Regions from separate parts of the Neobacillus sp. MER 74 genome, predicted to be linked through region 1. Evidence: riboswitches for the same ligand, from Rfam matches in the RefSeq annotation. Region 1 holds a riboswitch; each other region holds the start of a gene.

Region 1 (4,378 bases):
CTTGGTTGAACAATATTATCAATCGCATGAATTGGATAAGCAGCACGTGTATTTTCTGTTAATGTGCCATCATCATAATCAGGGATTCTGGATTCTTGATTCAAGGTAACATTTTCTAATACCGTTCCAAAGCGGATCGCATCAAAAATTTGCGGCTCTTTCTCACGAGAAAGATTAATACATTTTGCATAGCAGCCTCCCTCGATATTGAAGACACCGTTGGATGACCAGCCGTGCTCATCATCACCAATTAATCGACGATTTGGATCCGCGGATAAAGTGGTTTTTCCAGTACCAGATAAGCCGAAAAATAATGCAACATCGCCTTCAAGACCAACATTGGCAGAACAATGCATGGAAAAAATATTATTTTCCGGAAGCAGATAGTTCATGACTGAGAAAATAGATTTCTTCATTTCGCCTGCATATTCTGTTCCACCGATTAGAACAATTCTTTTCTCAAATGATACAATAATAAAGGCCTCCGAATTTGTGCCATCAATTGCCGGATTTGCCTTGAAATTAGGGACAGAAATAACAGTGAAACCAGCATCATGTTCAAGCAGCTCTTCTTCTGTCGGGCGAATAAATAACTGGTGTACAAATAAATTTTGCCATGCTAATTCATTGATAACCCTGATAGGTAAACGCGATTTTTTATCGGCACCAGCAAAGCCTTTAAAAACAAAGATTTCATCTTTCTGTTGTAAATAATTAATGACCTTTTGATAAAGCTTTGTGAAAACCGGCTCGGAAATTGGTTGATTGGTCGTGCCCCATTCAATTTTATTTTTCGTTGAATCTTCTACAACAATGAATTTATCTTGTGGAGATCGGCCAGTATATTTACCAGTAGCGACACTAATTGCCCCAGTAGAAGTTAGTCCCCCTTCATGACGGGTTAAGACTTTTTCAACTAACTGTGGAACAGATAATTGTACATGAACATGACTTTCATTCAACAATTGATTTAATTCATTAGGAGTATCAACAGAATTCATTAATGAGACCTTCCTTTGTCTAAGTTTTATGTTGTTAATAATACAAAAAGTATAACACATTAGTTGAAATAATGTATCCTATTAATCTGAATTTATATATTTTAAAACTTTAAATGAAGATATAAAAAAATTTTATAAAAGGTTAATGACTTACACCGTATTTTTCCCATTTTTTGAGGAAGATATTTCTAAAAAATACATTGACATTGTTACCCAGTATGATATTATTCTAAGTTGAACGGATACTCTCTTATCCTGAGCTGGTGGAGGGACAGGCCCAATGAAACCCAGCAACCTGCAGTATGAAAAGATGAACCACTTTAAAAGGTCCTTTTCAAATGCGAAGGTGCTAATCTGACGCAAGGCTAATGCCTTGAACGATAAGAGCGAAAGGCCGAAAACAACCTTTCCTCTATGGTAAGGTTTTTTGTTTTTTTATAAGTCCTTTTATGAAATGAGTCTCTAATAAAAATCCTTTGTTTATTACATACTAAGGGAATGAGTACCGTATCAAATTCTCGAGGTTTAAGAAGTATACCTGTAACCTTCGAAAAAAATCCTCGTGATCTCATAATAAAGGAGGAATTCAGATGTCAAGAAACGCGCGTTTGTTCACTTCTGAATCAGTTACTGAGGGTCATCCAGATAAAATCTGTGACCAAATTTCTGATTCCATTTTAGATGCTATTTTAGCAAAGGATGCTAATGCTCGTGTTGCGGCTGAAACTTCAGTAACAACTGGATTAGTGTTAGTGGCAGGGGAAATCACAACATCTACATATGTGGATATTCCAAAAATCGTTCGTGAAACGATTAAAGGGATAGGATATGATCGTGCGAAATATGGATTTGACTCCGAGACATGTGCCGTTTTAACATCTATTGATGAACAGTCTCCAGACATTGCGATGGGTGTTGACCAAGCTTTGGAGGCTCGTGAAGGTCAAATGTCTGATGAGCAAATTGAAGCAATTGGAGCAGGAGATCAAGGGTTAATGTTTGGTTTTGCATGTAATGAAACGAAAGAGCTTATGCCGCTTCCAATCTCACTTGCACACAAGCTTGCTCGTAAATTAACAGAAGTTCGGAAAGATAATGTCCTTGAATACCTTCGACCAGACGGAAAAACCCAGGTAACGGTGGAATATGATGAGAATGATAAACCGGTACGGATTGATACCATTGTTATTTCTACTCAACATAACCCAGAAGTAACGTTAGAGCAAATTCAACGTAACTTGAAGGAATATGTCATTAACCCTGTCGTACCAAAAGAGCTTATCGATGAAAACACTAAATATTTTATTAATCCAACCGGACGTTTCGTTATTGGCGGCCCTCAAGGGGATGCAGGTTTAACAGGCCGTAAAATTATCGTTGATACGTATGGTGGTTATGCTCGTCATGGCGGCGGTGCTTTCTCAGGTAAGGATCCGACAAAAGTGGACCGTTCCGCTGCATATGCCGCTCGTTATGTAGCTAAAAATATTGTCGCTGCTGGTCTTGCTGAAAAATGTGAAGTTCAACTGGCCTATGCGATTGGTGTAGCACGACCGGTTTCCATCGCTGTGGATACGTTTGGTACTGGTAAAGTAAACGAAGATATTCTAGTGGACCTGGTGAGTGAAAACTTTGACCTCCGTCCTGCTGGAATCATCAACATGCTGGACCTACGTCGTCCAATCTACAAACAAACAGCAGCCTATGGTCACTTTGGCCGTACAGATATTGACCTGCCTTGGGAGCGTACGGATAAAGTAGAAGCATTACGAGCGCAAGCAAATATTTAAATAGAAAGAGGGGGTTACATATGACATGTAACTCCCGTTTTTATTTGTACGTCTAATTACCTGCACATTTAATCGGTATTTGACTAAAATGAAATGTTTATACAGGTCAAAAGAAGTAAAAAATGGGGATAGTAAATTTACCTATTGTTCACAGTGCATTTTTTCAAAAAAAAGTGGTAGTATTAGAGAGTATGTTTTTTGGATTAAATCCTTTATTTAGGGATATTTAGAAGAGGTGAGGTACATAATGTGTGGCTTTATAGGTTGTGTACACGATACAACACAAAACTATAGTGAAGTACAAAAACAACAATTTAAAAATATGAACGATATTATCACTCATCGTGGTCCAGATGATGATGGTTTTTATTATGATGATCATATTCAATTTGGATTCCGACGTTTAAGTATCATTGATATTGAGAGCGGTCATCAACCGTTAACCTATGAAAATGAACGCTACTGGATTATCTTTAACGGTGAAGTTTATAACTATGTTGAGCTGCGTGAAGAACTATTAGCTGAGGGTTTAACGTTTGCAACAAGTTCTGATACAGAGGTTATTATTGCTCTTTACAGCCATTTAAAGGAAAAGGCCGTTGAAAAACTGCGTGGAATGTTCTCTTTCGTTATCTGGGATAAACAAGAGCAAAGTCTTTATGGGGCACGTGATCCTTTTGGAATTAAACCGTTCTTTTATTTTGAAGATGGTGACAGAACGTTTTTTGCGTCTGAGAAAAAGAGTATTTTGTTGGGTCTTGAAAATGATGTGCTCAATTATGATTCATTGCAGCATTATTTAACCTATCAATTTGTTCCAGAACCAAACACTTTATCTGATGGAATAAAGAAATTAGAACCAGGTCATTATTTTACAAAAAAAATTGGCTCACCAATGGAAATTAAAAGATATTGGAAGGCACATTTCAAACCGGTTCAAAAAGCGGAGCCTGATTTTATAAAAGAAATTAAAGATGTCCTCTTTGATTCAGTCAAAATGCATATGCGCAGTGATGTTCCAGTAGGTTCATTCTTATCAGGCGGGATTGATTCTTCCATCATTGCGTCCATTGCTAAAGAATTTCACCCTGCCATTAAAACCTTCTCTGTTGGCTTTGAGCATGATGGTTTCAGTGAAATTGATGTCGCAAAAGAGACAGCTGAGAAACTTGGCGTTGAAAATATCAGTTATGTGATTTCCCCTCAGGAATACATGGATGAAATTCCAAAAATCATGTGGCATATGGATGACCCGCTTGCCGATCCTGCTTGCGTTCCGTTATATTTTGTTGCTCGTGAGGCAAGAAAGCACGTAACCGTTGTTCTGTCTGGTGAAGGGGCGGATGAATTATTTGGCGGCTACAATATTTATCGTGAACCGCAATCATTAGAGGTATTTAATAAAATCCCTAGAGCAGGAAAAGTGCTTTTAAAAGGGATTGCAGGCATGATGCCTGAAGGAATGAGAGGAAAAAGCTTTATTGAACGTGGTGTAACGCCAATGGAGGATCGTTATATCGGTAATGCAAAAATGTTTTTGGAAGAAGAGAAACGCGAACTATTAAATGTCTACCGTGAAGGATTAGA
Region 2 (4,378 bases), on a different contig from region 1:
AAGGGGTGTCAATGAAAATAGTTTCTTATTCAAAAAAATAAGTTTTAGGCATTAACGTTTAATGAAGTTAAACCAGTTGCCGAAACAATAGCCGACTCTAGGTCTTCAATTAGATCTTCTACATTCTCGATCCCGATGGATAGGCGAATTAAATCCTCTGTTACACCTGCAGCGATCAGGCCTTGGGCATCTAATTGCTGGTGAGTGGTGCTGGCCGGATGAATAATTAAACTTTTTGCATCACCAACATTGGCCACATGTGCCCAAAGTGTGATGGAATCAATTAATTTAGCCCCTGCTTCTTTTCCGCCTTTAATTCCGAATACCACCATCGAACCGGCACCTTTTGGTAGATACTTTTTAGCTAGTTCATAATCAGGATGGGATGGATGACCAGGATAGGAAACCCATTCTACGGCAGGATGGTTAGTTAAGTAATCGACGACTTCTTTAGTATTTACGACATGCTCCTTCATCCGGACATGCAGAGTTTCAAGCCCAAGGACAAACTGGAAGGAATTTTGCGGACTTAATGCCGGCCCTAGATCACGAAGCAATTGGACACGTGCTTTGATAATATAAGCCACCGCGCCTAGGGCTTCTGCATAAACCAAATCATGGTAGCTTGCGTCTGGTGTTGTAAAGCCTGGGAATCTTGGAGAATTCCAATCGAATTTACCGCCATCAACAATAATTCCGCCCGTTGTCGTTCCGTTCCCTAATAACCACTTAGTAGCGGAATGAATGACAATATCTGCTCCATGTTCAATTGGGCGGCAAAGGTATGGAGTGGCAAAAGTATTGTCAACGATTAGTGGTACACCTGCTTCATGGGCAATTTCTGCTACTTTTTCAATATCAAGGATGCGCAGGCTTGGATTACCAATTGTTTCCGCAAAGACTGCTTTTGTTTTGGCAGTGATCGCTTGGCGGAAGTTTTCTGGATTTTCTGGATCTACAAATTTCACGTTAATTCCATATTTCGGAAGGGTCACTGCAAATAAATTATAGGTGCCTCCATAGAGATTGGAAGCCGAAACAATTTCATCGCCAGCCTCAGCAATATTTAAAATGGCAAGAGTAATAGCGGCCATTCCGCTCGCCACTGCTAAAGCACCAACACCGCCTTCTAATAATGCGACTCTTTCTTCGAATACAGTGGTCGTTGGGTTGTGTATTCGTGTGTATATGTATCCAGATTCTGCTAAGCTAAATAAGTTTGCAGCATGCTCAGTATTTTTAAATTGATATGCATTGTTTTGGTAAATCGGAACAGCGCGGGCCCCTGTTACCGGATCTGGAGTTAATCCGCCATGGACACTTAATGTTTCAAAACGATATTTCTTTTGATTTTCACTCATCTTGCTTCCTCCTTTTTTTGATAACTCACCATACAAAAACCCCTGCTTCAGAGAAGAGGGGCTTCACACTTCTCATCTTCCAGAGCTGATTGCTCTGCTGGATTTAGCACCGTGTTATTATGTGTAGTAAACCGGTTGCTGGGCATCAAAGGGCCAATCCCTCCGCCGCTCTCGATAAGAATGTATTGATGAAATTGTAATAATTGGTTAAATATTCTAGTTATAATGTTATCTAAATTTTAATTCCGAGTCAATAGGTTTGATTAAAAATTTGTAATTTTCGCGATATGATCCTGCGTTTTTGTTAAATAGAAGATAGACTCTAGTAATAAGGTTGTGCGGATAGGAGCAGAAATACTTAATTGACCGTTTCTTTCAAGCGTCCGCAACCTTTCCTCCCCTGTAAGCAGCTGTCTCATCGCATAAAGATCCCCACGAATCTCAGGTATTGTTTGAGTCTCTTTGCTATCATGGAGGATGAAAATTTCCCTATCCTTCATGAAGATTTGATAGGTATTTTGTTCACAAATTAAATTCACTCTTGTATGGATATGCTCAAGTAACGGCAGTAAATGCCCTTGCTGCTTGATTGCTAATTGAAAGGTTTTCAATACCTCTATCATCTTCCATCACTCCGGTCTACGCTCTTATACTTACTATACAAGACATAGGCCAGAATTCCTCTTTAAATTGGTCGACAATTATCTACTTGGCAGGGCAGTGGTGAGAGAATTTCCTGAGAAATATGTCGGAAATCGGAATTTCCTTGGTTTTTCAACGAGGTTTGTCCGTAAGGTTGGGATTCATTAAAAAAACAGATGCACATGTGCATCTGCTCTTATAATATCTGTTGTTTTATTTTATCAAGTAAAAAAGGTACGGAGTGGAAGGCGTAGAGTGTTTCTTTTACTTCTCCAGCCTCGACCAATAACAGGCAAGGAACACTTTCAATTTCATATTCCCTAGCAAGGTCTGGATAGAAGTTTAGGTTCATTTTACCCATATCTACCTTTACTAGTTCCTCGATGACCTGGAGCATTTTTGAAGCTACCTGACAGGTCCCGCACATTGGTGTATAGAAATACACTAATCCAGTTGCCTTCCCTTCAATAAAGGAAGATAATTCTATTCGATTCCATTCGTTCATTTATCGTTTAACCCATTTCTAAAAATTCAGTATGCACATCAATATTTGCACCTAATAGTACGGTGGCTAAGTGGTGAACTGGTGCGGTCGCTACCTCACGATACATTCGGTCGATATATAAATGTTCGGCTTGGGGTAACTCGCGTTTTAATTGCTTGCGAAGTTTCTCACCGGAGAAGTCAGCATCGACAAGAATATAGACATCCTTATCTTCAAGGAAATCAATCAATTCATCTAATTTTGTAATACTGATGGTCCCATTTGTACAAATGATTTCAACTGGTTCCTTCACGATTTTTTTTACCTTATTTTTATCCGACTTTCCTTCGACAATAAGAACTTTGTCAACATACGAATCATTCATCATCCATCACCTGTATTAGAAGTTGTTTTATGTTAACATATTCTAAAATATTGATTACGTGTGCCTTCTTCTGACTATGTTAACCATATCATTATTGTCTTTTGAAAAAATAGGCTTGTGACTATAGACCCAAGTTACTCAGCTAGCACCAGCCGCCCTCATCACAATCAGTATACTTAGCATCCGACCCTTCAGTTGTCGTCAGGTGTTGATAAATCTTCTGCTGTTCCACTTCAAAATGATACTCTAATTCCACCTGCATGTGATCTGTCAATTTCATTTTTCCAATTGGCGTATTATCAAGAAACAATTCCATTTCTCCATTTTTCATTTTGCCAATAACCCGATCGGTTACGTCTATCCTTTGCTGCTTTAATGCCACGCTCCCACCCTCTTCAATATATTTATTATAGATTTCCCAAAAATAGTAGAAGAAAAAGTGGGAATTTAAGAGAAAAAGCACCTTGACAAGGTGCCTTTCCCTATTTTTTAGTCTTCTTTGATCATTTCTTCATATTGTTCAGCAGTCATAAGCTTATCAAGTTCGCTGCTGTCAGATAGTTCAATCACAATCATCCATGCCTTTTCGTATGGTGATTCGTTAACAAATTCAGGGCTGTCGCTTAAATCTTCATTCACTTCCACGACTTTACCGCTGACAGGTGCATAAAGCTCAGATACAGTTTTTACAGACTCTACGCTACCAAATGGTTCGTCGGCAGTTACTTCATCGCCCACTTCTGGAAGCTCAACAAAAACAATATCTCCTAGTTCATGCTGTGCAAAAGCAGTAATCCCGACACGAACTTTTTCTCCTTCAACCTTAACCCATTCATGTTCCTCTGAATAACGTAATTCTTTTGGTGTACTCATCGCTAAATCCCTCCATTGTTTTTTCTAAAAATCTATCATCGAAATAAATCGATTCCCATTGTGATGAAGAGCCGGCTTATCGCCACATTTTTTCAAACTCTTCTTCTTTAAAGCCTACGGTGACACGCTCGCCATCCGTTAAAATTGGGCGTTTGATTAACATGCCATCGGAAGCAAGTAATTCGAGCAGTTCTTCCTCTGTTGCAGACTTCATTTTATCCTTTATACCTAATTCACGGTATTTCATACCACTTGTATTAAAGAATTTCTTTAATTCCAGTCCGCTTTTTTGATAAAGATCCTGCAACACCTCACAATTTGGAGGATGTTCCACAATATGTACTTCTTCATAGGAAAGATGATGGGCATCCAGCCATTTCTTCGCGTTTCGACAGGTGCCGCATTTCGGATACCAATAAAAAGTCAGTGACATTCATTTCACCGCCCTTTCCCGTAAAAATCTTAACGTCACTTGAATATTATCATAACGTTTTTCAAAATCCTAATGCAAAAAAAATGTACTAATTTAAAAAATTCGACTAATTTTTCAAAATTCCTTCCTATTCTACTATAAAAATTTAGGCTCCCTTTCTAATCGAAAGGGAGCCTATTTTCATTAAACGATATAGCGCT
Region 3 (4,378 bases), on a different contig from region 1:
AGAACCATGAAGCAATTTTCAACATCAGAGATTTTAAATAGTCTTCCTAAGCAGTTTTTTGCTTCACTCGTTAAAAAAGTCGGGGAATATATTTCACAGGGGTATGATGTGATTAATTTGGGGCAAGGGAACCCCGATCAGCCAACACCGGCACATATCGTAGCTAAACTTCAGGAAGCCGCGGTGAATCCATTAAATCACAAATATTCTCCCTTTCAAGGGCACCAGTATTTAAAACAAGCTGCAGCTGATTTTTATTTTAGAGAATATGGAGTTCCCATTGATCCAGATAAAGAAGTGGCTATACTGTTTGGCGGTAAGGCGGGTCTTGTCGAAATTCCGCAGTGTTTATTAAATCCCGGCGACACCATCCTCGTGCCCGATCCAGGCTACCCGGATTATTTGTCAGGGGTTGCACTTGCAAAAGCCGAAATGGTAAGGATGCCGCTAAGGGAGGAAAATAATTTTCTACCGGATTATGGTGAGTTGAATGGGGATGTTTTAGATAGAGCAAAACTAATGTTCCTCAATTATCCTAATAATCCAACTGGTGCGGTAGCGACTCATGAATTTTTTGAGGAGACAATCAAACTAGCGAATGAACATGATATCTGTATAGTTCATGATTTTGCCTATGGTGCCATCGGGTTTGATGGTAAGAAACCTGTAAGTTTTTTACAGGTTCAAGGGGCAAAGGAAGTTGGAATTGAAATTTATACCTTATCTAAGACCTATAATATGGCAGGCTGGCGTGTTGGTTTTGCAATTGGGAATGAAAGTGTCATTTCTGCTATTGAACTTTTACAAGATCATTTGTATGTCAGTTTATTTGGAGCCGTACAGGAGGCTGCTGCGGAGGCCTTAATTGGCCCTCAAGACTGTGTAAAGGAATTAAACGAGTTGTATGAGCGAAGAAGGAATGTATTGATAAGTGGGCTTCATTCCTTGGGTTGGAATGTCAGCGCACCAAGGGGATCCTTTTTTGCCTGGCTTAAGGTTCCTGAAGGCTTTTCCTCTACGGAATTTGCTAATATTCTCCTTGAACAGGCACATATTATGGTTGCACCTGGAATTGGATTTGGTGAATTTGGAGAAGGGTATGTTCGGGTGGGACTACTTTCAACAGAAGAACGATTAGCTGAAGCCGTTGAAAGAATTAGTCGTTTAGAAATATTTAAAGAAAACTCCCCGAATGGCTAGCCCCTTAAGGCGAAGACAGAAGAGTAGTTGCACTTATGCGTTCAGAATTTTGTTTAAAATTCTGATTAGCCAGTTAAATCGATTGACATTTTATTTTTTTCTTGCGATAATGCAAATTAAAGTGAAACACACATTAATAACTGAATAATATACGAATCGTTTTCTTATCAAGAGCAGGCGGAGGGAAAAGCCCAATGAAGCCCGGCAACCGACTTAAATCTAGTTTTAAGCACGGTGCTAATTCTTGCAGCAACAAGGCTGAAAGATGAGAAGATGTTAGTTGGCGGCTAACCTCTTCTTTGTTGAAGAGGTTTTTTTATGTTTGAATAAAAGGAAGTGTTTTTATAATGACTGAAATTATTGCTACATATCTACTAAATAACGAAAAGAAACCATCCAAGAAGGCAGAAGAAATTGCCCTTGGTTTAACCGTTGGGTCATGGACGAATCTGCCTGAATTAGAACAAAACCAATTGCGTAAACATAAAGGAAGAGTTGTATCAGTCGAAGTGAATCCCTCAGAAACAGAAGAGCAAGCACTGATTAAAATTGCCTATCCAACGATAAACTTTTCTAATGACCTCCCTGCTATCTTAACAACCGTTTTCGGTAAACTCTCATTGGATGGAAAAATTAAATTACTTGATTTGCAATTTGATGAGGGATTAAAGAGGCAGTTTCCTGGTCCAAGATTTGGGATTGATGGACTAAGGAATAAATTAAACGTTAATAATCGACCTTTATTAATGAGCATCTTTAAAGGCGTACTCGGGAAAGACCTCAAGTTTTTAGTCGAACAGTTAAAACAACAAGCCCTTGGTGGTGTTGATTTGGTCAAGGATGATGAAATCCTGTTTGAAAATGAATTAACACCATTTGAAAAAAGAATTGTCGAAGGGAAAAAAGCACTGCAAGAAGTGTATGACCAAACAGGACACCGCACTTTATATGCTGTTAATCTAACAGGCAGAACTTCGCAGCTCAAAGAAAAAGCTAGAAAGGCTGCTGAACTTGGAGCAGACCTCCTATTATTCAATGTGTTTTCCTATGGGTTAGATGTGCTGCAGGAATTAAGAGAAGATGATGAAATTTCATTACCGCTTATGGCACATCCTGCTTTCAGTGGTGCATTGGCATCATCACCCGTATATGGAGTATCTCATTCTTTATTACTAGGTAAACTGCTTCGATATGCCGGTGCTGATTTGTCACTGTTCCCATCGCCGTATGGGACAGTTGCATTAGAAAAACCAAAGGCACTGTCGATTGCTAATGAATTAACAAGTGAGGACAGTTTTAAAAAGTCGTTCCCCGTTCCATCGGCTGGAATTCATCCTGGCTTGGTTCCATTGTTAATAGGTGATTTTGGTATCGATTCGGTTATTAATGCTGGAGGTGGAGTACATGGTCATCCAGACGGTGCACGAGGCGGCGGTCTTGCATTCCGACAAGCGATTGAAACTAATCTCCAAGGCAAGTTATTGTCTGAAGGGGCTGAAATGTATCCAGAACTTAAGCTGGCACTAAAGCTATGGGGAAATGCAGAGGTAACAGTATGACAAAACCTGTAATCTTTTGTGATTTTGATGGAACCGTAACGGAAAGTGATAACATTATCCGGATGATGGAAGAATTTGCTCCTCAGGGATGGGAAGAAATTAAAGATCAAATTCTCACTTGCCAAATTTCCATTAATGAGGGAGTAGGAAAATTGTTCTCCTTATTACCTAGTCAATTGAAGGAAGAGTTGACTGCGTTTGCGATTGAGCATGCAAAAATCCGCCCGGGATTTAAAGAATTTGTAGAATTTGCGCATAAAGAAGAGATTCCTTTATATATTGTTAGCGGTGGGATTGACTTTTTTGTTTATCCGATATTAGAGAAGTTTGGACCATTTGCTGGTATTTATTGTAACGAATCTGATTTTTCAGGTGAGAGGATTAAAATACTTTGGCCGAACGAATGCGATTCGTTATGTAACAATAATTGTGGCTGCTGTAAGCCGAGCATTATTCGAAAAGTGACCCATGAAAACGACCTGTTCAAGATTGTCATCGGAGATTCGGTCACAGATCTTGAGGCAGCAAAACATGCTAATTTTGTGTTAGCAAGAGATTTACTGCAGGAGAAATGTGAGGAATGGGGCATTACTCATCAAGGATTTAGTACGTTCTTCGAATGTATCGAGGAAATAAAAAAAAGAATTGAGGTGAGGGAACTAAAATGATAAAGGAAAGATGGAATGATCTGGCAGATGTAAAAGATGAACTTGCAAATCGTGACTGGTTTATGGGTACGAGCGGCAATCTAGCGATAAAAGTAAATGATCATCCACTCCAATTTCTGGTTACAGCTAGTGGTAAGGATAAGCGGAAACGTACGGATGAAGATTTTTTACTTGTTGATGAGTTTGGTCATCCTGTCGAACAAACACATTTAAAACCCTCAGCAGAGACACTTCTTCATGTTGAAATTTATCGTAAAACGAATGCTGGCTGCAGTCTTCATGTTCATACAATTGATAATAATGTTATTTCAGAAATATATGGTGATCAGGGTGTGGTCACCTTTAAAGGACAAGAGCTAATTAAAGCATTTGATATGTGGGAAGAGGATGCAACCTTAAAAATACCGATCATTCGAAATTATGCACATATAGCGACTCTGGCTGCTGAATTCTCTGAACATATTTCAGGTGATACAGGTGCTATTTTAATTCGTAACCATGGAATCACGGTATGGGGGAGAACTGCATTTGAAGCGAAAAAAATACTTGAAGCTTCTGAGTTTTTATTTCGGTATCAATTACGGTTATTAGAGCATAAACCATCTCCAAATATTTAAGGCTTCTAATCAACCAAAAATGGAAAGGAAGAATATAAAATGGCATATATTACGTTTCAAAACAAAGAAGAGCAAATAAATGTTCAAGAAGAGGTTGCAAGTTTCCTTGAATCTCAAGAAGTTATTTATGAAAATTGGGATATTAGCAAGCTCCCTAGTGATTTGGTAGAAAAGTATCTTTTGAGTGAGGGAGAAAAAGAAGACATATTAAGTGTTTTTTCTGAAGAAATCGCTGATATCTCTGCTAGACGGGGTTACAAAGCTCAAGATGTCATTTCATTGTCAGAAAATACGCCGAATTTGGATGTTTTGCTGACAAATTTTAAAAACGAAC

Evidence for each region. Region 1 has a riboswitch for S-adenosylmethionine ahead of metK (methionine adenosyltransferase). Riboswitches for the same ligand answer to the same signal wherever they lie in the genome.
Region 2: another riboswitch for S-adenosylmethionine. It lies ahead of M3610_RS07770 (O-acetylhomoserine aminocarboxypropyltransferase/cysteine synthase family protein); the one in region 1 lies ahead of metK (methionine adenosyltransferase).
Region 3: another riboswitch for S-adenosylmethionine. It lies ahead of mtnW (2,3-diketo-5-methylthiopentyl-1-phosphate enolase); the one in region 1 lies ahead of metK (methionine adenosyltransferase).

The regions. Positions count from the first base shown of each region.
Region 1 is NZ_JAMAUV010000008.1:30,080-34,457, forward strand. Features, by position in the region: gene pckA (phosphoenolpyruvate carboxykinase (ATP)) at 1-1,001, opposite strand, end outside; SAM riboswitch class I at 1,249-1,388, shown strand; gene metK (methionine adenosyltransferase) at 1,592-2,791, shown strand; gene asnB (asparagine synthase (glutamine-hydrolyzing)) at 3,039-4,378, shown strand, end outside.
Region 2 is NZ_JAMAUV010000003.1:214,711-219,088, forward strand. Features, by position in the region: gene M3610_RS07770 (O-acetylhomoserine aminocarboxypropyltransferase/cysteine synthase family protein) at 45-1,361, opposite strand; SAM riboswitch class I at 1,431-1,542, opposite strand; gene M3610_RS07775 (hypothetical protein) at 1,625-1,984, opposite strand; gene M3610_RS07780 (thioredoxin family protein) at 2,200-2,508, opposite strand; gene M3610_RS07785 (toprim domain-containing protein) at 2,516-2,872, opposite strand; gene M3610_RS07790 (YusG family protein) at 3,015-3,254, opposite strand; gene gcvH (glycine cleavage system protein GcvH) at 3,362-3,745, opposite strand; gene M3610_RS07800 (arsenate reductase family protein) at 3,822-4,178, opposite strand; gene M3610_RS07805 (acyl-CoA dehydrogenase family protein) at 4,362-4,378, opposite strand, start outside.
Region 3 is NZ_JAMAUV010000001.1:499,964-504,341, reverse strand. Features, by position in the region: gene M3610_RS02450 (pyridoxal phosphate-dependent aminotransferase) at 7-1,200, shown strand; SAM riboswitch class I at 1,362-1,472, shown strand; gene mtnW (2,3-diketo-5-methylthiopentyl-1-phosphate enolase) at 1,548-2,759, shown strand; gene M3610_RS02440 (2-hydroxy-3-keto-5-methylthiopentenyl-1-phosphate phosphatase) at 2,756-3,427, shown strand; gene M3610_RS02435 (methylthioribulose 1-phosphate dehydratase) at 3,424-4,044, shown strand; gene M3610_RS02430 (1,2-dihydroxy-3-keto-5-methylthiopentene dioxygenase) at 4,084-4,378, shown strand, end outside.